One region of the Pseudomonas sp. HY13-MNA-CIBAN-0226 genome, then DNA from elsewhere that is predicted to be linked to it. Evidence: riboswitches for the same ligand, from Rfam matches in the RefSeq annotation. Region 1 holds a riboswitch; each other region holds the start of a gene.
What was found. Region 1 has a riboswitch for cobalamin ahead of AAEZ05_RS06560 (CbtB domain-containing protein). Riboswitches for the same ligand answer to the same signal wherever they lie in the genome.

Region 1 (7,359 bases):
TCGCCCGGTGAATCACCGCGATCGGGCAATCGGCACCGTAATGCGGGGTTAATTCGAGGACGATCTTGTGCAGGTGGCTGACCCCCAGATGGATCGCCATGGTCGCGCCATGTTGTGCCAGGCTGGCCAGTTCTTCACCGGCCGGCATCGCCGTCTTGTCGGCGTAGCGGGTCAGTATCACGCTCTGGGAAACGTCCGGCAGGGTCAATTCAGCACCCAACAGCGCGGCACAGGCTGCCGTGGCCGTCACCCCGGGAATGATCTCAAAAGGGATACCCAGCTCGCGCAGGTGGCGAATCTGCTCGCCGATGGCGCCATACAGGCTCGGATCGCCGGAATGCACCCGCGCCACATCCTGGCCCTTGGCGTGGGCAGCCTTGATCAGTTCGATGATCTGTTCCAGGTGCAATTCGGCACTGTTGACCACCTGTTCAGCATGATGGCCTTCGAGCACGGCGGCGGGCACCAGCGAGCCGGCGTAAATGATGACGGCGCAGCTGCGAATCAGGCGCTGGCCTTTGACGGTGATCAGTTCCGGGTCGCCGGGGCCGGCGCCGATGAAGTAAACGGTCATCGTCGTATCCTGTGAAAAAGCGACATGGGCAGGCTTCAGATGAAGATTGCTCATGATCAGGCATGGGATTATCGGGGATTCTAAACGGCGCGGGCCAATGCGAGGGTGGCCTGGGCGTATTTTTGTCGTGAAATCAAGAGTATTGCCGGGGTGCGGGCTAACTGTTCGGCCAGGGCGAGGGCAGCGCTTTCAGCGATTCCATAGCAGCCGGTACGTTCGAAAGCGATGTCCGAGTGATGGCTGAGCTGGCCCTGATACCTGGCCAGTGCCTCACTGCTGAAAAACTGCACCTCAAGCCCAAGCTGGACGCCGAGCTCAATCAGGCCTGGCTCTTCTCGCTTGAGGTCAATGCTCGCCAGGGCACTGATCTGCTCGAGCTCGATAGAGTGGGCCTGCAGCGCCTGGTCCAGCAGCGCCCGCAGCGTGCTGAGAGGGCAGCCACGCTGGCAGCCAAGGCCGACGACCAGCGTCGGCACTTTGCCAGCTTGGGTCATGCCGGGTATTGATCAGGATTTTTGCGCCGGAACAGCCAGGCGCTGATCAGGCCCAGTGCCAGCCAGAACGCCACGTTGGTCAACTGTGAGGCAATCTTGAACTGGGTTTCCAATGCCTCTGGCGCGAGCATCGAATGCACCTGGGGTTGTGGTGCTCCGATCACGTGTGGCACGGCCAGGATCGCCACGCCAAGGACCTTCATCAGCCAGTGACGGCTGAAGACGATCAACGCAATACCGACCGCTGTGGAAGCGGCTGTACCCATCCACCAGATCTGCCGTTGAGTCAGGTCCGCCGCTGCAGTGCCCGGCAATTCAGGGGGCAGGCCGAGGGTTGGCGCCAGGACGAAGGTCGCGTAGCCGGCCAGGCCCCAGAGCAGGCCCTGGGACGTGCGAGTTGGCGCGCGCAGGGTGTAGAGGCCGGCCAGCATCAGCGCGAAACCCACGGCGACTACCAGGTTGCCGCCAGTGGTCGACAGCAGGCGCTGCCAACCGTTTTCCGGTTCCCAGGCTTCAGCGTCGTGGCTGTGCGCTGCGGTAGCGCCGGCTGCGTGTTCGTGGATTTGAACCGTGGCAGGTTCGGATTGTTCGTAGGTTTCCGCCTGCAGAATCAGCGGAGAGACCCAGAGGCTTTGCAGCAGGGTCAGCAGCAGGGCGGCCAGCAACCCGGTAAAACCTGCGGTTTGCGCGATACGCTTGATCATCTGGGCAGGTCTCAGTGGCACGGGAACGCGGAGCTGTGACGGGTATCGTGCGCCGCGTTGTGCACCGCCTCAATGTGCGAGAAACCGGCGAAATACACCAGGCCGGCGCCCAGGATCGACGCGAAAACAGCGGCGGTCAGGCGTTGGGTCAGGGTCGTGGTACTGCTGGTGGTACGGCTACCGGTGGTGCTGATGGTCGACATGGCGCTTCCCTCTGGTCTGTCAGCGGGGTTATGGAGCGCATGGAAAACTCCTGCGAACGGGCACGCCGAAGCTCAAACAGCGCCCGCCCACCGCGGGTTTGTTGGTCAGCGAACCTGATGTTCGCCATGCGTTGCGGGCCGGTCTCCGGGCTCGCGAGGGGTGCGGGCTTGCGCCTGTACCTGCAAGAGTCGCCTTCCCATGCCGTACTGCTGGCACAGTGGATCTGACTCTTCGCTCGCTTACCGTTGCGGGGGCAGCACCGGACTGACATGAGCTTCTAGTAAAGCACATGATTCACCGGTTTCCCGTTTCACCCTGTGAAGGGCACCCGTAACAAGTTGCGTAGGAGAGCATGAGGCGGGGTTTGGCGTCAATTGGCAGAGGTTCTCAATTGGGGGTCGGCCCCGGTAGGAGCTGCCGGAGGCTGCGATCTTTTGATCTGGCTGTTTGACAGACACAATCAACTGATCGCAACCTTCGGCAGCTCCTGCAGGGGATAGCGTTTACCGCAGGAGCATTGACCCGCCCCGATACCATGCGTAGCCTTGCGCTTTCGAGGTTCTTCGGCGTTGGCCGAAGCTAAGAAGGGAACGCGGTCAATGCCGCGGCTGCCCCCGCAACTGTGAACGGTGATGTTCGCTGCCACGCCACTGCAAGCCCTGTACAACGGGTTCGCGGGAAGGCGCAGCGAATGCCAGGCTGCATGCCCGGCACGCCGTCAGCCAGGAGACCTGCCTCGATACAGATTCTCACTACAACCGGGCGGGGTGATCCGGTGGCGAACTCTCCCGCGCGCGCTTCAGTCGCAGCGATTGTCGTCCCGTATGCCCGCCACCTTGCCAAAGGGCATCCGATGAAAACACTGGCCAAACTTCCCGTCACCATCGTTACCGGCTTCCTTGGCTCGGGCAAGACCACCTTGCTGCGGCACATGCTCGACAACGCCCAGGGCCGGCGCATCGCGGTCATCGTCAACGAATTTGGCGAACTGGGTATCGATGGCGAAATCCTCAAGCAGTGCTCCATCGGTTGCACTGAAGAAGAAGCCAGCGGCCGCGTCTATGAACTGGCCAACGGATGCCTGTGCTGCACCGTCCAGGAAGAGTTCTTCCCGGTGATGCGCGAGTTGGTGGCCCGTCGCGCCGACCTCGACCACATCCTGATTGAAACCTCCGGGCTGGCCCTGCCCAAGCCCCTGGTGCAAGCCTTCCAGTGGCCGGAAATCCGCAGCGCCTGCACCGTCGACGCCGTGATCACCGTGGTCGACAGTCCGGCCGTGGCGGCGGGCACCTTTGCTGCGTTCCCTGACCAGGTTGACGCCCAGCGCAAACTCGACCCGAACCTGGATCACGAATCGCCACTGCACGAACTGTTCGCCGACCAGTTGGCCAGCGCCGACCTGGTCATCCTCAACAAGGCCGACCTGATCAGCCCGCAAGACCTGGCCCGGGTGCGCCTGGAAGTCGCCGAGGAACTGCCGCCGGCGGTCAAGGTCATCGAAGCCAGTAGCGGTCGTGTGCCCCTGGACGTGCTGATTGGCCTGGGTGCCGGTTCCGAAGAACACATCGACAGCCGTCACAGCCATCACGATCATCACCACGAAGGTGAAGACGATCACGATCACGACGCCTTCGATTCGATCTCCATCGAACTGCCCCAGGCGGATGAAAGCCTGCTGCTGGACGCCCTGACGCAACTGGTAGTCAAGCACGGCATCCTTCGGGTCAAGGGTTTCGCAGCTATTGCGAACAAACCGATGCGCCTGCTGATCCAAGGCGTGGGCACGCGTTTCGACAAGCATTTCGACCGTCAGTGGGGCGCCGATGAAGCGCGCACCACCCGCCTGGTGCTGATCGGCCAGGAGCTGGACGCCGCCCAACTCGAAGCACAACTGCGCGCCGCGCTCAGCGTATAAGCCATGCACCTGCTCAGGACCCAGCCCGGCGGTTTCGTTTCGGATGACAATATTGCCGATCTTGGACAGACCCCTGCTGAGCTGGTGATCCTGTGCAGCGGCGACTCCAGCCTGGCGTTGCTCGCCGAAGCCGCGCAACAGTTGCCCGACGACTATCCAAGCGTGCGCCTGGCCAACCCGATGCAGGTGCAGAATCATGCCTCGGTCGACCTGTATGTCGATGAAGTGCTACGCCATGCCAAGGTGATTCTGATCTCGCTGCACGGCGGCATCGCCTATTGGCGTTATGGCGTCGAGCGCCTGGTGCAATTGTCCGAACGTGGCGTGCAACTGATTCTGGTGCCAGGCGATGACCGTCCCGACCCGGAACTCAGCGACCTCAGTACCGTGGGCGCCGAAGACCGCGACCGGCTCTGGCAGTTTCTACGCCAGGGCGGTCTGGGCAATGCCCTGGATTTCTTTCGCTGCCTGGCCAGTCGTTGGCTGGAACGCGACTACCCCTGGGCGGAGCCGCAGGCTTTGCCGCGCACGGCGATCTACCATCCGCAGCGAAGCCCAGCTGTACTAGCCGATTGGCAAGCCGACTGGCAGGCCGGGCAGCCCGTGGCCGCCGTGCTGTTTTATCGCTCGCACCTGCAGGCGGCCAATACCGCCTTCATCGATATTTTCTGCCAGCGCCTGCAGGCGGCTGGGTTGAACCCGCTGCCGATTGCCGTGGCCAGCCTGAAAGAACCCGGCTGCCTGGCGGTGGTCGAGGACTGGCTGGACGAAGTCAGCGCCTCGGTAATTCTCAACACTACCGGCTTTGCCCAGTCGAGTCCCGAAGCGCCGCATATCCGGCCGTTTCGCCGCAATATTCCGGTGATCCAGGCCATTTGCGCCCAGGATAACGAGGCCGGTTGGCAAGCCAGCGACCAGGGTCTCGGCCCGCGGGACCTGGCCATGCACATTGCGCTGCCGGAACTGGACGGGCGGATCATCAGCCGACCGATCAGCTTCAAGGACCTGGCGTGGCGCAGCGAGCGCAGCCAGTCGGACGTGGTGTGCTACCGCGCGCAGCCCGAACGAATGGATTTCGTCGCTGAACTGGCGCGGAGTTGGACCGATCTGGCCCGAGTACCCAACCGCGAAAAACGCATTGCGCTGATCCTGGCCAACTACCCGACCCGCGATGGTCGCATCGGCAATGGCGTCGGGCTCGATACGCCGGCGGCGGCGCTGAATATCCTGCGCGCGCTGCGCCAGGAAGGTTATCCGCTGCCGGATCAACTGCCGGAAAGCGGCACCGCGCTGATCCAGCAACTGCTCGGCGGCGTCAGCAACGACCTCGACACTATTGATCAGCGTCCATGCCAGCAAAGCCTCGGGCTGGATGACTACCTGGCGAGTTTCAACGCGCTGCCTGAGGCCAACCGGCTGGCCGTGCTGCAGCGTTGGGGGGCGCCAGAAAAGGATCCGATGTTCCGCAGCGGCCGGATGATGATCGCCGGCCTGCGTTTTGGCCTGACCTTTGTCGGCATTCAACCGGCTCGGGGGTATCAGGTTGACCCTAGCGCGGTGTACCACGACCCGGACCTGGTGCCGCCGCACGGCTATCTCGCGTTCTATTTCTGGTTGCGCAACACCTACGGTGCCCACGGTGTGATTCACGTCGGCAAGCATGGCAACCTCGAATGGCTTCCGGGCAAGGGTGTCGGGCTGTCGCAGCATTGCTGGCCGGATGCGCTGCTCGGGCCGTTGCCGAACATCTATCCCTTCATCGTCAATGACCCGGGCGAGGGCGCCCAAGCCAAGCGGCGCACCCAGGCCGTGATCATCGATCACCTGATGCCGCCGCTGACCCGCGCCGAAACCTATGGCCCGCTGCGCAACCTGGAGCTGCTCGCCGACGAGTACTACGATGCGCAGCTGCTCGACCCCCGTCGGGCGCGGGAGCTGCAGCGCGACATCCTGCAACTGGTGCGCGACAGCCATATCGACCGAGAGCTGCAGCTGGACGAACAGCTGGACAGTGATGCCGACGCGGCCATCTGGCTGCCGCGCCTGGACACTTATCTGTGTGATCTGAAGGAGTCGCAGATCCGCGACGGCCTGCACATCTTCGGCGAGTCGCCGAGCGGTCGGCTGCGCATCGACACCTTGCTGGCGTTGCTGCGTATTCCTCGTGGCGATGGACGCGGTGCCCAGTCGAGCGTGCTGCGGGCGCTGGCGAAGGCGTTCGAATTGGGCTTTGATCCGCTGGACTGTGCATTGGCCGAGCCGTGGACCGGGCCGCGTCCCATTGAACTGCAATCCATCAATGATGATACATGGCGCACGGCGGGCGACACCCGCGAACGCCTGGAACTGTTCGCCACGCAACTGATCGAGCAAACCACCTGTGGGAGCGCAGTGTCAGCCAAACTTGATTTGCCTGACACACCGTATTCGCTCCCGCAAGGTGAGAACTGGGCGCAAGTGTCGGCCATCCTCGACCACCTGCGCGAAGCCGTCGCCCCCCGCCTGGACGCTTGCGGCCCGGCAGAGATGCGCGGTCTGCTCGATGCGTTGAACGGCCGCTTCGTCCCTGCCGGCCCAAGCGGTGCACCCAGCCGGGGACGACTGGACGTGCTGCCCACGGGCCGCAACTTCTATTCGGTGGACGTACGCAACCTGCCGACCACCACCGCCTGGCGCATCGGCTTCCAGTCGGCCAACCTGATCCTTGAACGCCATCTGCAAGACCACGGCGATCACCTGCGCCAGATCGGCCTGTCGGTTTGGGGCACCGCGACCATGCGCACCGGTGGCGACGATATCGCCCAGGCGATGGCCTTGATGGGCGTGCGGCCGGTGTGGGCCACCGGCAGTCAGCGGGTTGACGACTTTGAAATTTTGCCAGTGAGCCTGCTGGACCGCCCACGGGTGGACGTCACGTTGCGGGTGTCCGGGTTCTTCCGCGACGCGTTCGCCAATCTGATCCGGCTGTTCGATGCCGCCGTGCAAGCGGTTGCCGAACTCGACGAGCCCGACGACCTCAATCCACTGGCTGCCAAGGTGCGTGCCGAGCGGGAAACCCTGTTGCTGGCGGGGCTTGACCAGGAGGCTGCGCGCCGCCAGGCCGGGTGGCGGATTTTCGGGGCGAAACCGGGGGCCTATGGTGCTGGCGTGCAGGGCGCGGTTGAGGGTCGCTTGTGGCAGAGCCGCGAAGACCTGGCCGAGGTTTACCTCAACTGGGGCGGCTACGCCTATGGCGGTTCAGACGAAGGAACGGCTGCCCGGGAACAGTTCGCCCAGCGCCTGAGTCAGGTCCAGGCCGTGGTGCAAAACCAGGACAACCGTGAGCACGATTTGCTCGATTCCAACGACTACTATCAGTTCCAGGGCGGTATGCTCGCTGCCGTCGAAAGCCTGAGCGGGGAAGCGGCGGCCAGTTATCACGGCGATCACAGCCAGCCCGACCTGCCGAAAATCCGCACCCTCAAGGAA
Region 2 (7,359 bases), on a different contig from region 1:
TCCTTCTGGCCTTGCCAGTGGCGGCGGTGATCATGGTGCTGGTGCGCCACATGCATGATTTGTATAAGGATTCGGACATCTACAATGGCGAGGATGAGCCCGAGCTGTAGCGGGCGGCATTGAGGCCTGACTGCCGCCCGGTCCCGTACCGGGCGGTGTGTTTCACGCTTGCTGCAGGCGCCCACACCGTCAGAGAATCTGTCACCAAACCGGCAAGCTAACGCAAACCCTTGATTTTGCTTGTGGTCTGTCGCATTGTGCGGTCAGCCTCACGGGTATAAACTTCGCAAACTTTACACAGAGGCCACTAACGGTTCCGTCGGAACTGTTCAGTCAGCATGAAACCGATTCAGCTGCCCCTAGGTGTGCGTCTGCGTGATGACGCTACCTTTATCAATTATTACCCAGGCGCCAATGCCGCTGCACTCGGCTATGTCGAGCGACTCTGCGAAGCCGACGCCGGCTGGACGGAAAGCCTGATTTACCTGTGGGGCAAGGACGGCGTGGGGCGCACGCACCTGCTGCAGGCCGCCTGTCTGCGCTTCGAACAGATGGGCGAGCCAGCGGTGTATCTGCCACTGGCCGAGCTGCTGGATCGCGGCATCGAAATTCTCGACAACCTCGAACAATACGAATTGGTCTGCCTCGATGATCTGCAGGCGGTGGCCGGGCGCGCGGATTGGGAAGAGGCGCTGTTCCATCTGTTCAATCGCCTGCGCGACAGTGGTCGGCGTCTGTTGATAGCCGCATCGACTTCGCCCCGGGAACTGCCGGTGAAGCTGGCGGACCTCAAGTCACGCTTGACCCTGGCCCTGATATTCCAGATGCGTCCGCTGTCCGACGAAGACAAATTGCGCGCTCTGCAATTGCGCGCTTCCCGTCGCGGCCTGCACCTGACCGATGAAGTAGGGCACTTCATCCTGACCCGCGGCACGCGCAGCATGAGTGCCCTGTTCGAATTGCTGGAGCAGCTCGATCAGGCGTCCCTGCAAGCACAGCGCAAGCTCACCATTCCGTTTCTGAAAGAAACCCTGGGCTGGTAAAACCCAGGCCCTGCTGGCTTTTTGCTGGTTCTCAGGCGCGAGAATATCCGCTCTCCTGCTGGGTGCAGGCCGCGCGAGTGTCTAAATAGGGCATTAGCGCTTAGATGAAATCGCGAAACCGAAAAGTCACATAAAGTTCGATTGAATTTGCAAATGAGGATGATAGCGGGCATAGTCTCGGCTTCTTTACAACTATCAGCCACGGTCGTGCCCATGCTAAATCGCTTCGCACCCCTCGTGCCTCTCGCACTCGTCACCCTGTTGTTCGGTTGCGCCGCTCACTCTCCCGTCTCCGAGCCAGCGCCCCAGCAACCGGTTAAATCTTCTGTTACCGCCCAATCCTCTTCCGTTCGTTATCTGGAAACTCCATTCCAGGAAGAGTCGGCTACCGATAAACAACTCGTCAGCTTCGCTGATGGCAAGTCGTACCAACTGCCGGTTCTGGCAGACAGCATCCTTGAACGCGGCATGTCCCTGATCGGTACCCGTTACCGTTTTGGTGGTACTTCTGAAGCCGGTTTCGACTGCAGCGGTTTCATCGGCTACCTGTTCCGTGAAGAGGCCGGCATGAACCTGCCGCGCTCGACTCGGGAAATGATCAACGTGGATGCCCCGCTGGTTTCTCGCAGCAACCTCAAGCCGGGTGACCTGCTGTTCTTCGCGACCAATGGGCGTCGCGGTCGTGTCAGCCATGCCGGCATCTACCTGGGTGATGACCAGTTCATCCACTCCAGCAGCCGCCGTAGCGGTGGTGTCCGGGTCGATAGCCTGGGTGACAGCTACTGGAGCAAGACCTTCATTGAGGCCAAGCGAGCACTCGCGATGGCGCCGACCATCGTCACTGCTCGCAAGTAAACCTACAGTTTGTAAGGTGAACTTAAAGTCTTACTTGAAGTTTGCTGTATAGCGTCTAGAATCCTGATCTATTATTGATGGCTGACCGCCTGCGCACTGCGCCGGCGGTTTTCTTTTCTGCCCTTCCGGTGGAAACAGCCGCAGCCAGATCAGGGTGTTCTGTATATGAAGACGTCGGCCCGCCTTGTACTCTTGATCGCCGCAGCGCTGCTCAGCGCCTGTGCCAGCCGCACTCCGCCGCCAGCTCCGGCACCGGTGATTCGCGCCCCCCTGGTTTTTGGTCCTGCCCAACCCTTTTCCCCTGAAGCCGAAGACGTGTTGTTTCGCGCCCTGGGTCTGGTGGGTACGCCTTACCGCTGGGGCGGCAATACGCCAGACGCCGGTTTTGATTGCAGTGGGCTGATCGGCTATGTGTACCGCGATGTCGCCGGTATCACGCTGCCGCGCACGACCCGCGAGATGATCGGGATGCAGGCGGCCAGTGTGGGCAAGGAAGGGTTGCAGACGGGCGACCTGATTTTCTTCGCCACCAATGGCGGTTCCCAGGTCAGTCATGCCGGGATTTATGTCGGCGAAGGGCGCTTTGTGCATGCGCCTGCCACGGGTGGGACGGTCAAGCTGGACAGCCTGTCCAAGGCCTATTGGCAAAAAGCGTATCTGAGTGCCAAGCGCGTGTTGCAGCCGGAACATCTGGCACGCAATCCGTAGGAGCCGGCAAGCCGGCCCCTACAGGTTTCGGCGTGCAGCGTTACTGAGTAGCCGATACCCGCCACACCTTGTTCCCTACATCATCTGCCACCAGCAAATCCCCCTGCTGATCGATCACCACACCCACCGGCCGGCCCATGGCTTTTTCCTCGTCGTTGAGGAAACCGCTCAGCACATCGATCGGTTGCCCGGTCGGTTTGCCGGCGTTGAACGGCACGAAGATCACTTTGTAGCCGCTGTGCGGTTTGCGGTTCCACGAACCGTGCTGGCCAATGAAAACGCCTTCCTTGAACTGCGCTGGCAAGGTATTGCCTTCGGCGAAGGTCAGGCCGAGAGAGGCGGTATGGGGGCCGACCGCGTAATCAGGGGCAATGGCCTTGGCGACCAGGTCCGGATTCTGGGGCTCGACGCGCACATCCACGTGCTGGCCGTAGTAGCTGTAAGGCCAGCCGTAAAACGCCCCGTCCTTGACCGATGTGATGTAGTCCGGCACCAGGTCGCTGCCGATTTCGTCACGTTCGTTGACAGCGGTCCACAGGGCGCCGGTCTGGGGTTCCCAGGCCATGCCGTTCGGGTTGCGCAGGCCGGAGGCGAAGATGCGGTGATTGCCGGTGGCACGATCCACTTCCCAGATAGCTGCGCGGCCTTCTTCCTGGTCCATGCCGTTTTCCGCGACGTTGCTGTTCGATCCTACCGTGACGTACAGCTTGCTGCCGTCCTTGCTGGCAATGACGTTTTTGGTCCAGTGGTGATTCAGCGTACCGCCCGGCAGGTCGACCACCTTGATTGGCTGAGACTTGATCGTCGTATCGCCGCTTTCATAGTTGAAGCGCAGCAACCGATCGGTGTCCGCGACATACAAGTCGTTGCCCACCAGGGTCATGCCAAACGGCGAGTTGAGATTCTCCAGAAACACCGTGCGGGTCTCGGCGACGCCGTCATGGTCCTTGTCCCGCAGCAGCGTGATGCGGTTCGGGCTGGGCACGCCCGCACCGGCGCGGCCCATGACTTTTTTCATGACCCAGCCCTTGATGCCTTTGCCATCCTCGGGTTTTGGCGGGGCGTTGGTTTCAGCCACCAGCACATCACCGTTGGGCAGCACATACAGCCAGCGCGGGTGGTCGAGGCTTTCGGCGAAAGCGGCCACCTGGGTGCCGGCGGCAGCGGTCGGCTTGGTACCGTCCGGCCAGCCGATGGCCGGGGCGATGTTCACCGTCGGTATCAGGGTCTTGTTCGGTTCTGGCAATTTGGGTGACGGACCGGTGCCGTCAGAGACTTGCAGGCTGGAAGTTTCACCGCAAGCGGCGAGTCCTCCGGCGAGGGCGATGACGAAAACGAGCTGGGGCTTGCGCATGCTGACCTTCCCTATGAATGCATTGACCTGTTTAGTAGAGAAGCGCAAATGCGCGATGGTTCAACGGGGGTAAATCAATTCAGCACCGCAGGCCGGACTTTAATTGACGCTCCACCCCCAACCCTCTAACCTTCGCGGCTTGTTTCAGGTGCCCTGTGACGTCGTCGACAGGGTGAAACAGGGAAGCCGGTGAGTGGTCGCTTTCGAGCAAAGACTGATCATGATCCCGGCGCTGCCCCCGCAACGGTAAATGAGTGAAGACTGCGCCTTGTGCCACTGTGTCGAGCAATCGAGATGGGAAGGCGCGCAGTCAGGCTATCAGCCGCTCATGAGCCCGGAGACCGGCCTGATCCATCCAGCGGCATCACGGTGGGCGATGCCAGGCTTCTTGCCGTCTATTCTTGTGCCTGCCCGCCGTTATCCAGCCCCAACGGAGAGCTTCCCCATGACTGATACCCCCGATCGTGACGAACGTCACCTGGCGCGCATGTTGCGCAAAAAAGCCGTGATCGACGAACGCATCGCCAACTCGCCGAATGAATGCGGCTTGCTGCTGGTGCTCACCGGCAATGGCAAGGGCAAAAGCAGCTCGGCATTCGGCATGCTCGCGCGATCCATGGGCCATGGCATGCAGTGCGGTGTGGTGCAGTTCATCAAGGGCCGCAACAGCACCGGCGAAGAGTTGTTTTTCCGACGCTTCCCGGAGCAGGTGCGGTTTCATGTGATGGGCGAAGGCTTCACCTGGGAAACCCAGGATCGCCAGCGCGATATCGCCGCCGCCGAAGCGGCGTGGGCAGTGTCCCGTGAACTGCTGCGTGACCCCTCGATCGGCCTGGTGGTACTGGATGAATTGAACATCGCGCTCAAGCACGGTTATCTCGATCTCGATCAGGTGCTCAGTGACTTGCAGGCTCGTCCGCCCATGCAGCACGTGGTGGTGACCGGTCGCGGTGCCAAGCCGGAGATGATTGAACTGGCCGACACCGTGACCGAGATGGGCGTGGTCAAGCACGCGTTCCAGGCCGGGATCAAGGCGCAAAAAGGCGTCGAATTGTGAGTCAGCCTCGCTGTTGCCCGGCGGTATTGATTGCAGCGCCGGCTTCCGGTCAGGGCAAGACCACCGTGACCGCTGCGCTGGCCAGGTTGCATCGCAACCAGGGACGCAAGGTGCGCGTGTTCAAGTGCGGCCCGGACTTTCTCGACCCGATGATCCTTGAGCGCGCCAGCGGTGCGCCGGTCTATCAACTGGACATGTGGATGGTCGGCGAGCAGGACAGTCGACGCCTCTTGTGGGAGGCCGCTGGCGAGGCGGACCTGATCCTGATCGAAGGGGTCATGGGGCTGTTCGACGGCACGCCTTCCAGTGCCGACCTTGCGCGGCATTTTGGCGTGCCGGTGCTGGCGGTGATCGACGGCACCGCCATGGCGCAGACCTTTGGCGCCCTGGCTCTGGGGCTGGCGCGCTATCAGGCGGATTTGCCGTTTGCCGGGGTGCTGGCCAATCGCGTGGGCACCTTGCGCCATGCGCAGTTGCTTGAAGGAAGCCTGACTGAGGGGTTGCGCTGGTATGGCGCGTTGTCCCGGGAGACCGGGATCGAGCTGCCCAGTCGTCACCTCGGCCTGGTGCAGGCCAGCGAATTGAACGACCTCGACCTGCGTCTGGATGCCGCGGCGAACGCCTTGGCCAGCAGTTGCGAGGTAGCGTTGCCCCCGGCGGTGGAATTTGCCGCGCCTGATCTGGTTGTTGCCGAACCCTTGCTCGCGGGCGTACGTATCGCCGTGGCCCGTGATGAGGCCTTCGCATTTACCTACGGTGCGAGCCTGGACCTGTTGCGGGCGATGGGCGCCGAGTTGCGGTTTTTCTCGCCTATTCGTGATGCCAGTTTGCCCGAGGCGGACAGCCTTTACCTGCCAGGCGGTTACCCGGAATTGCACCATGCGGCGTTGGCAGGCAATACCTCGATGCTGGCGGCGATCCGCGCGCACCATGGCGCGGGCAAACCGTTGCTGGCCGAGTGCGGCGGGATGCTTTATCTGCTCGATTCGTTGACCGACGTCGACGGCACGCGTGCCGAACTGGTGGGGTTGCTGGCCGGAGATGCGGTCATGCAAAAGCGCCTGGCTGCATTGGCCTTGCAGGTGGTGGAACTGCCTGAGGGCGCGTTACGTGGGCATACCTACCATCACTCGCTGACCAGCACCGAGCTGGCACCGATTGCCCGTGGGCTGAGCCCGAATGGCGGACGTGGGGCGGAGGCGGTTTATCGTCAGGGGCGGATGACGGCTTCTTATGTGCACTTTTATTTTCCGTCGAATCCGGTGGCGGTGGCTGCACTGTTTTTGCCTGACCGAGAGGGCGCCTTGCTCGCGAAAAGGCCATGACCGACGCCACATTCAGTCAGGCCGAACGCGACGCGGTCTACCGTGCCATCGCCGAACGCCGCGACATGCGCCACTTCAGCGGTGGCACTGTCGAGCCCGAGCTGCTGCGGCGCCTGCTCGAAGCCGCGCACCAGGCCCCCAGTGTCGGCCTGATGCAGCCTTGGCGGTTCCTGCGCATCAGCGATCGCACTGTGCGCGCTCAAATCCAGGGCCTGGTGGAAGAAGAGCGGATCCGTACCGCCGAAGCCCTGGGCGAGCGCACTGACGAATTCATGAAGCTCAAAGTCGAAGGCATCAACGACTGCGCCGAAGTGCTGGTCGCCGCGCTGATGGATGATCGCGAACGCCACATCTTCGGCCGGCGCACCTTGCCGGAAATGGACATCGCCTCGTTGTCCTGCGCCATCCAGAACCTGTGGCTGGCGTCCCGTGCCGAAGGGCTGGGCATGGGCTGGGTTTCGCTATTCGAGCCGCAAGCCCTGGCCGATCTGCTGGGCATGCCGCCGGGAGCAAAACCGATGGCGGTGTTGTGCCTGGGGCCGGTGCAGGAATTTTATCCGGCGCCGATGCTGGTCCTCGAAGGCTGGGCGCAGTCGCGGCCGCTGGGTGAATTGCTGTATGAAAATGTCTGGGGAGAGAGTCAATGAGTGTGGCGTTGTTGACCGTCGCTGCCGTGGGGCTGGATGCGCTGCTAGGCGAGCCCAGGCGCTGGCATCCGCTGGTGGCGTTCGGGCGCTTTGCCGATCGCATCGAGCAGCGCTTCAACAGTGGTGGTAGAGGCTGGCGCAGCCATGGCGTGACGGCCTGGGTACTCGCCGTAGTGCCGCTGACCTTACTGGCGACCGCGTTGTCCTGGGCGCCATTGGTGGGTTGGATCGTCGAGATCCTGGCACTCTATTGCGCACTGGGCATGCGCAGCCTTGGCGAGCACGTCGAGCCGGTGGCCAGGGCCCTGCGCAGCGATGACCTGGATGAAGCGCGCACTCGCGTCGGTTACCTGGTCAGCCGCCAGACCAG
Region 3 (7,359 bases), on a different contig from region 1:
AGGAACAGCGCGCCACCCAGCGCGCTGGCAGGCAGCAAGCGGGCGTGACGGGTGCCCAGCAACAGGCGCACGGCATGGGGAATGACCAGCCCGACAAAACCGATGGAGCCGACGATCGACACCATTACGGCCGTCACCAGCGCCGCGCTGCCCACCAATATGAACTGCACCCGGCGCACCGGGATACCAAGGGAGGCTGCGGAATCGACCCCGAACGTGAACGCGTCCAGCGCCCGCCGGTGCCACAGGCACACCGCCAGGCCAAGCAGGGCCACGGGCACCGATAACCACACCGACGGCCAGCGCACGCCACTGAGATTGCCCAGCAGCCAGAACAGGATGCCGCGAGCCTGTTCGGCACTGGCGGACTTGGTGATCAGGAACGCCGTCAGCGCGTTGAACAGTTGCGAGCCGGCAATGCCGGCCAGGATGATCTGCCCGGTGCCGCTGGACGATCCGCTGACCCGCGCCAGCAAAATCACCAGCACGAAGGCTGCGACAGCCCCGGCGAAAGCGCCGACGGATAACGAAATGGCCCCCGCGCCCAGCCCCAGCAACGCTACCAGAACCGCCCCTGTGGAAGCCCCGGCGGAGATACCCAGCAGGTAGGGATCGGCGAGTGGATTGCGCAGCAGTGATTGCAGGATCACCCCACAGGTGGCCAGGCCTGCACCGCAAGCCGCGGCCACCAGTGCCCGGGTCAGGCGGTAGTTCCAGACGATGCCTTCGTCGATCGGGTCGAGCACATGACCGGCTGCCCACAATTTGTTGGCCAATACCTGGAACACCACGCCCGGCTCGATCGGCGTTTCACCAATGGCCACGCCGGCGATCACCGCCAGCAGCAGTGTGACGAAGGCCAGCAGCGTGCGAATCAGCGTCCCGGTCATTTCGGCAAGTCGTAGCCGTTGATGGCGGTGGCCAGTGTTTCCAGGCCATCGAACATCCGCAGGCTGGCCTGCATCGCCATGGCGTCGAGGATGATGATGCGATTGTTTTTCACCGCGTCCATGTTGCGCGTGACCGGGTCACTGCGCAGGAAGGCCAGTTTCTTTTCGTGGTCGTCAGCCGGGAAGCGGCGCCGATCCATACGGGCAATCACCAGGAATGTCGGGTTGGCCTTGGCAATGGTTTCCCAGCCCACCGTTGGCCATTCTTCGTCGGACTGCACCACGTTGCGCACGCCCAGGGTGTTGAGCATGAAATCGGGAATGCCCTTGTGGCCGGCAACATAGGGGTCGATATCCAGGCTGGCGCTGGAGAACCAGAACAGCGCGCTGGTGTGCTTCAGGTCCTTGTTTTGCACCATGGCAATGGACTTCGCCAGGCTGGCCTTGAGCTCGGCGTTCAACTTCTCGCCACGCTCCTGCACATCGAAGATTGCCGCCAGCTGGCTGACGCTCTTGTACAGGCTGTCGATGCGAAACGCTTCGAGCCGCGTGCCGTCGGCGCCCACCAGGTTGTCCTTGGCTTCGCAGTCGGAAGGCATCAGGTAGGTGGGAATCTGCAACTCATGGAATTGTTCGCGGGTGCCGACTGCGCCTTGCGGGCCGACCATCCACTCCAGTTCCACTGCCACCAGCTGTGGCCGCTTGCCAATCACCGCCTCGAAGCTCGGCTCGTTGTCAGCCAGGCGCGGCACCTTGTCGTTCTCGGTCTTGTAGCGGCCCAGCACGTCGTTGAACCACAGCGAGGTGCCCACCAGCCGGTTGCTCAATCCCATGGCATAGAGCATTTCCGTGCCGGCCTGGCCGATGGTTACTGCTCGGCTCGGCGCCTGCTGGAACGTCAGCGTGCTGCCGCAGTTCTCCACGGTCAGGGGGTATTGCGTCGGTGCCGCCTGGGCGAGGGCGCAAAGACCCAGGCCCGTGCAGAGGGTGGCGAAGCGGGGCAGCAGCATGGGGCGATCTCCAGTTGAACCGTAAACGGAGCAGGGCAATACGGTCTGGAAACACATCATCGAACGCTGCCGCAAATGCAGTGCACTGCTGGTCACCAAGATGACCCGCGCGCCAAGGATGTCCTTCCCGGACACCCCGCCGGTTAGTGATTTGCTTGGCCGGCAGGTCTCCTGACTGGTGCGTCATCACCTGGCTCCGGCCTTCCCGGGAGCGATCCCAGTGGCAGTCGTGGAGCAGGCTCAGCACCTACAGTTGCGGGGGCAGTTCCGTTTGATGCTGCGCGAGCATCACGGATTCCCTATTAATCCCATGTGGAAACCGGCGGCGGCATGGTAGTCGATCCGGCTGCCCTTGGGGAACCCGCGTGCCCGATTCCCGCAGGCGCTGCGTAGGAGCTGCGTAGGAGCTGTCGAGTGCAACGAGGCTGCGATCTCTTGATCTTGCCTTTGCGCTAATCTCAGCAATCCAGCAATCCAGCAATCCAGCAATCCAGCAACAGCCCACTCCACCCCAGGAGCCCAGCCATGTTCAGCCACATTATCCTAGGCGCCCGCGATCTCGCCGCCATGACCACCTTCTACGACACGATCCTCCAACCCCTGGGCCTGGAGCGCATGCCCGACGAAAACGATGGCGGCCCACCGGGCTCGGGCTGGCAGTATCCGGGCAAGAGCTGGCCACAGTTCTTCATCCAGTTGCCCTACAACGGGTTACCGGCGAACTGGGGTAATGGCACCCAGGTCAGCTTTGCCTGCCGCTCGCGCGAGCAGGTGCAGGCCGCCTGGTCAGCGGCCATCGCCACAGGCGCGACGGATGAGGGCGCCCCCGGGATACGCGCGCATTACTCACCGGATTATTTCGGCGCCTATTGCAGGGATCCGGAGGGCAACAAATTGTGCTTTGTGCATGCGGATGGGTTGGAGTGAGAAGGCGTCAGTGCAGCCAACACAAGACGTCTAGTGCACCGCTACCTGCCGGCGCTCCCCCATCGGCGACAGACCAAAATAGCGGCTGTAGCACTTGGAGAAATGTGCCGGTGAAACGAAGCCGCACGCCAGGGCGACATCGCGGACCTGCGCCTCGCTACGCAGCAGCAACTGCCGGGCCCGGGACAGGCGCAGTTCCAGGTAGTACTGACTGGGTGTGCGCTTGAGGTGTTTGTGAAACAGTCGCTCCAGTTGCCGCACCGACACCTCGTTCAAGCGCGCCAGTTCTTCCAGCCCCAACGGCTCCTCGATGTTGGCTTCCATGATCGCCACAATCTGGCTGAGCTTGGGCTGGGAGGTGCCGAGCTTCTGCCGCAGCGGCACGCGCTGGCGTTCCTGGGCGCCTCGGGCGCGATCACACAACAGCAGTTCCGCGGCATGGGCGGCGATGTCCCGCCCGCCAGGTTCGCGAGCGATCAACTGCAACGTCATGTCCATGGCCGCCACTCCGCCGGAGCAGGTGTAGCGGTCGCGATCGAGTTCGAACAACTGGTTGGAAATGACGATCCCGGGAAAGCGCTCGCTCAGCGCCTCGTAGTCCTCCCAGTGGATCGTGCAGCGGTAACCCTTGAGCAGGTCAGCCCGGGCGAGCAAGTGGCTGCCGGTGCAGATGCCGCCCAAGGGCACCTGCAGATGCGCCAGTTTGCGCAGCCAGCCGAGCAACGGTCGGCTGCTGTGATTGGACACGATCGGGTTGGAGCCCACCACAAACAACATGTCGAGTTTCGGTGCGTCTTCGATCGAGTAATCGGGCAGGATGCGCATGCCGTTGCTGGCGGTGACCGGCTCCAGGCTGGCGGCGATGATCAGGGTGCGGTACATCGGCTGGCGGGCGGCCATGTTGGCCATGCGCAAGGTTTCCACGGCGGAGGCGAAGCCGATGGTGGTGAAGTTCTGGATGACCAGAAAACCCACGGTTTTCACTGGCCGTTGTTCGTAGGCAGACATGGACCATCCTCTTGTTCTGCGCTTGTACAAATAAAAAACCGGCCAGTTTCGTGGTGCGAAAGCGGCCGGAAAGAGGTGAGCGGGGGGCAGCTTGACGCTGTTTGACCTCAGGCGTTGCGGGTTTCAGCAGGTGCTGGCGCAGGACGTTTCCTGGAGTTGAAAATCGCGCCCATGCACACGATGGACAGGGTCAGCGCACCGGTCGCCAGCACTTCCATGCGGTGCTGCGGCAGAATCAGCATGACGGTCAGGATGCTCAGAATGCACAAAATCACCAGGTAGCTGAGCCACGGGTAGAACCACATCTTGAAGACGATCGGGTGTCCCGAGGCGTTCATCTTGCGGCGCAATATCAGCTGCGACACGGCAATCGCCAGGTACACCAGCAAGGCCACGGCTCCGGAACTGGCCAGCAGGAAAGCGAACACCTCGTTGGGGGCAAAGTAATTCAGTGCCGTGGTCAGGAAGCCCACTGCGGTGCTGGCCAGCACGGCGATGTAGGGTACGCCGGAGCCTGAGGTTTTTTGCAGGATGCGCGGGCCGTCGCCCCGTTTGCTCAGGGAGTAGACCATGCGCGAGGCGGTATAGATGGCGGAGTTCAGGCAGCTGGCGACGGCAATCAGGACCACGATGTCGACGATCATCTTCGCGTGGGGAATGTTCATCAGCTCCAGCGCCCGTTGATACGAGCCCACTGTCACCAGCATCGGGTCATTCCAGGGAACGATGGAGATGATCAGGAACACCGAGACGATGTAGAAAATCCCCATTCGCCACACGACCGAGTTGGTCGCACGGGTGATCTGCTTCGACGGGTTCTGCGATTCGGCTGCGGCAATGGTAACAATCTCGGTGCCCATGAAACTGAACACCGTGGTGAGCATCGCGCCGATGACGGCGGTCCAGCCATTGGGCATAAAGCCGCCGAACTCCTTGCTGAGCTGGGCCACGCCACTGACGGTGGTCTCGGGCAGCCCACCCACCAGCGCCAGCGCACCTAGGGCGATGAACCCCAGCACGGCGATGACTTTAAGCATGGCGAACCAGAATTCGAACTCGCCGTAGCGCGCCACGCTGAACAGGTTGGTCAGGGTCAGCAGCCCGGTGACCGCTATGGCGAACTCCCAAGTCTGGATGGACGGGAACCAGGCGTGGAGGATGGCGGCGGCAGCGATGGCTTCGATGGGAATCACCAGCACCCAGAACCACCAATAGAGCCAGCCGATGGTGAAACCGGCACTACGGCCCATGGCGCGTTCGGCGTAGGTGGAAAACGACCCGGTGTCGGGCGAGGCCACAGCCATTTCGCCGAGCATGCGCATGACCAGCACCACCAGGGTGCCGGAAAATATATACGCCAGAATCGCCGCAGGTCCGGCCGACGCGATGGCGTGGCCCGAGCCGATGAACAGGCCGGCGCCAATGGCTCCGGCGATGGACAACATTGTGACGTGACGCTGCTTGAGGCCTGGCGCCAGAGTTGAGGAACTGGACATGAGACTTACCCTTTTTTTGTTGTATTTGAGAGGGTGAAGCGTTAACCGCAGTGTTACCTGGTCGGGCACGTCCGTGCGCTGTTCAAGTCATTCAAGCAAAGGCTTCGCGTACCGCAGCGCTGATACCGGACACGCAGACGTCGAGGATCAACTCGCCTTTCTCGCGGCTGGAACCTTTGGGCGAAGACAGCGTGCCGCATGCGGGCGTGCGCTCAGGGATGATCGGGAAGACGTCGTAGGGCGGGAAGGTGGCGGGGGGATGATCCACCGCCCGGTCGAGATCGACCTTGTCCGGGTGCAGGGCCAGCATCAGCGAAGTTTCGAAGACGCCGCCGTGCTCGATATCCCAGCCGAGGAATCCCTCGGGATACAGCTTGGCGATGACGGCCGGATCGTTGACGAAATCCCAGTAGGACAGCACCACCACCTTGAAGTCGGTGATGCCGCCATAGCGCAGTTCGCGCAGCGCCAGGTCGATGCCCTCGACGATGAACATCGAGTTTTCAAAATGTCCATTCATCAGCACGAGCTTGCGCGCTCCGTGGCGTGCCAGCTCGCGAATGATGTCCTGCACGGTGTGGGTGAGGGTGGCGCCATCGAGGCTGGTGGTGCCAGGAAAGTGATTGCCACCGCCGGATTTCTGCTGGGACTTGTAGCCGTACGCCAGTGCGGGCAACACCAGGCCACTGACGTTATGCGCCACCGCCTTGCAGATCGCGGTGGGCAGCAGGACATCGACCTCCATGCACATGTGGTGTCCGTGCTGCTCCAGAGCGCCCACCGGCAGGAAGATCGGGCATCCGGTCGCGACTTTTGCCGCGTATTCCGGCCAGGTGAGTTCTCCAATGACGACGCTGTTGTTCATCTGTACACCATCTAAGTAATTGACCCAGAGGTCATTTTCAGGCCGTGGCGGGTAGAACGATTCGATCAGATTGGCAGGTGGCCGATTTGTCCAAATCCGACCCGTAGTTGGCAATACGGCCTCATGCAGCTCCTTGCGCCGGCCACAGGTCGGGTCTGATCAATTGCAGGTCGGGCGTGCACAAAGAACACTGATGGCGATCTGCTGCAATGCTGCCAGCCAGCCAAGGATGCGTGGGGTTGGCCGCGACAGGAATGAGGCACTTCCAACACCTGGGGAAAAATGTCATGAACAAGCGCATCGACCTTTCACGCCGTACCTTCCTCAAGACTTCCGGCATCCTCGCAGGCACCGCGGCGCTGTGCGGCTTGCTACCGGCGAGAAGCTTCGCCGCTGCGGAAAAAGAACTGGTCATCCTGGCCTGGGCCGGTCACGCTGAGCCGGACATCGTTGCCGATTTCGAGCGCCAGTACGGGGTCAAGGTCCGGGCCAAGTACTACACCGGCGGCGACAACATGCTGGGGCTGATCTCGCAATCGCCGCCCGGCACCTTTGACCTGATCCTGTCCGATGCTGAATACGTGCAACAACTCAACGCTGCCGAATACATCGAGCAACTCGACCCGGCGGATTACCCCTTTGATGATTTCTACCCCGAGTTCCAGCATTTCCCAGGGCACTGGCAGGGCGACAAGCTTTATTCTGTGCTGATCCGCTTCGGATTCCTGGGCATTGCCTACAACACTCAACTGGTTCCCGAAGCCAAGGTGCAAAGCTACGACCTGTTCTGGGACGAAAGCCTCAAGGGCAAGGTCGGGCACTTCGACTGGCACCTGCCCAACCTGGGCCAGATCAGCCTGCTCAACGGCAACGCGCGGCCTTACGACATCGACGCTGCGCATTGGCAAAGCGTGCAGCAGAAACTCATGAGCCTGCGCCCGCAGATCGGCGGCTTCTTCGATTATGGCGGGACCTTTTCCTCGCTGAAAAACGGCCAGGTGCATGCCATGTGCGGCATTGGCGACTGGATCACCGGGGTCCTGCAGCGCGCAGGCGCTCCGGTAAAAACCGTGTTGCCCAAGGAGGGCGGGCTGCAATGGACGGAGTCCTACTGCATCGCCCGAAAAGCCCACAGCCCGGACCTGGCGAAGAAGTTCATCCAG

Region 2: another riboswitch for cobalamin. It lies ahead of cobO (cob(I)yrinic acid a,c-diamide adenosyltransferase); the one in region 1 lies ahead of AAEZ05_RS06560 (CbtB domain-containing protein).
Region 3: another riboswitch for cobalamin. It lies ahead of AAEZ05_RS21590 (ABC transporter substrate-binding protein); the one in region 1 lies ahead of AAEZ05_RS06560 (CbtB domain-containing protein).

Annotation. Positions count from the first base shown of each region.
Region 1 is NZ_JBEOPS010000004.1:252,570-259,928, reverse strand. It holds gene cobM (precorrin-4 C(11)-methyltransferase) at 1-574, opposite strand, end outside; gene AAEZ05_RS06570 (cobalamin biosynthesis protein) at 655-1,068, opposite strand; gene AAEZ05_RS06565 (CbtA family protein) at 1,065-1,772, opposite strand; gene AAEZ05_RS06560 (CbtB domain-containing protein) at 1,784-1,975, opposite strand; cobalamin riboswitch at 2,095-2,323, opposite strand; cobalamin riboswitch at 2,516-2,729, shown strand; gene cobW (cobalamin biosynthesis protein CobW) at 2,830-3,891, shown strand; gene cobN (cobaltochelatase subunit CobN) at 3,895-7,359, shown strand, end outside.
Region 2 is NZ_JBEOPS010000031.1:27,227-34,585, reverse strand. It holds gene AAEZ05_RS26475 (AI-2E family transporter) at 1-110, shown strand, start outside; gene hda (DnaA regulatory inactivator Hda) at 339-1,043, shown strand; gene AAEZ05_RS26465 (C40 family peptidase) at 1,257-1,898, shown strand; gene AAEZ05_RS26460 (C40 family peptidase) at 2,064-2,606, shown strand; gene AAEZ05_RS26455 (PQQ-dependent sugar dehydrogenase) at 2,647-3,960, opposite strand; cobalamin riboswitch at 4,090-4,324, shown strand; gene cobO (cob(I)yrinic acid a,c-diamide adenosyltransferase) at 4,406-5,017, shown strand; gene AAEZ05_RS26445 (cobyrinic acid a,c-diamide synthase CobB) at 5,014-6,342, shown strand; gene bluB (5,6-dimethylbenzimidazole synthase) at 6,339-6,989, shown strand; gene cbiB (adenosylcobinamide-phosphate synthase CbiB) at 6,986-7,359, shown strand, end outside.
Region 3 is NZ_JBEOPS010000020.1:122,295-129,653, reverse strand. It holds gene AAEZ05_RS21595 (FecCD family ABC transporter permease) at 1-890, opposite strand, end outside; gene AAEZ05_RS21590 (ABC transporter substrate-binding protein) at 887-1,900, opposite strand; cobalamin riboswitch at 2,045-2,239, opposite strand; gene AAEZ05_RS21585 (VOC family protein) at 2,426-2,827, shown strand; gene cahR (transcriptional regulator CahA) at 2,858-3,835, opposite strand; gene gabP (GABA permease) at 3,943-5,331, opposite strand; gene AAEZ05_RS21570 (creatininase) at 5,423-6,196, opposite strand; gene AAEZ05_RS21565 (extracellular solute-binding protein) at 6,484-7,359, shown strand, end outside.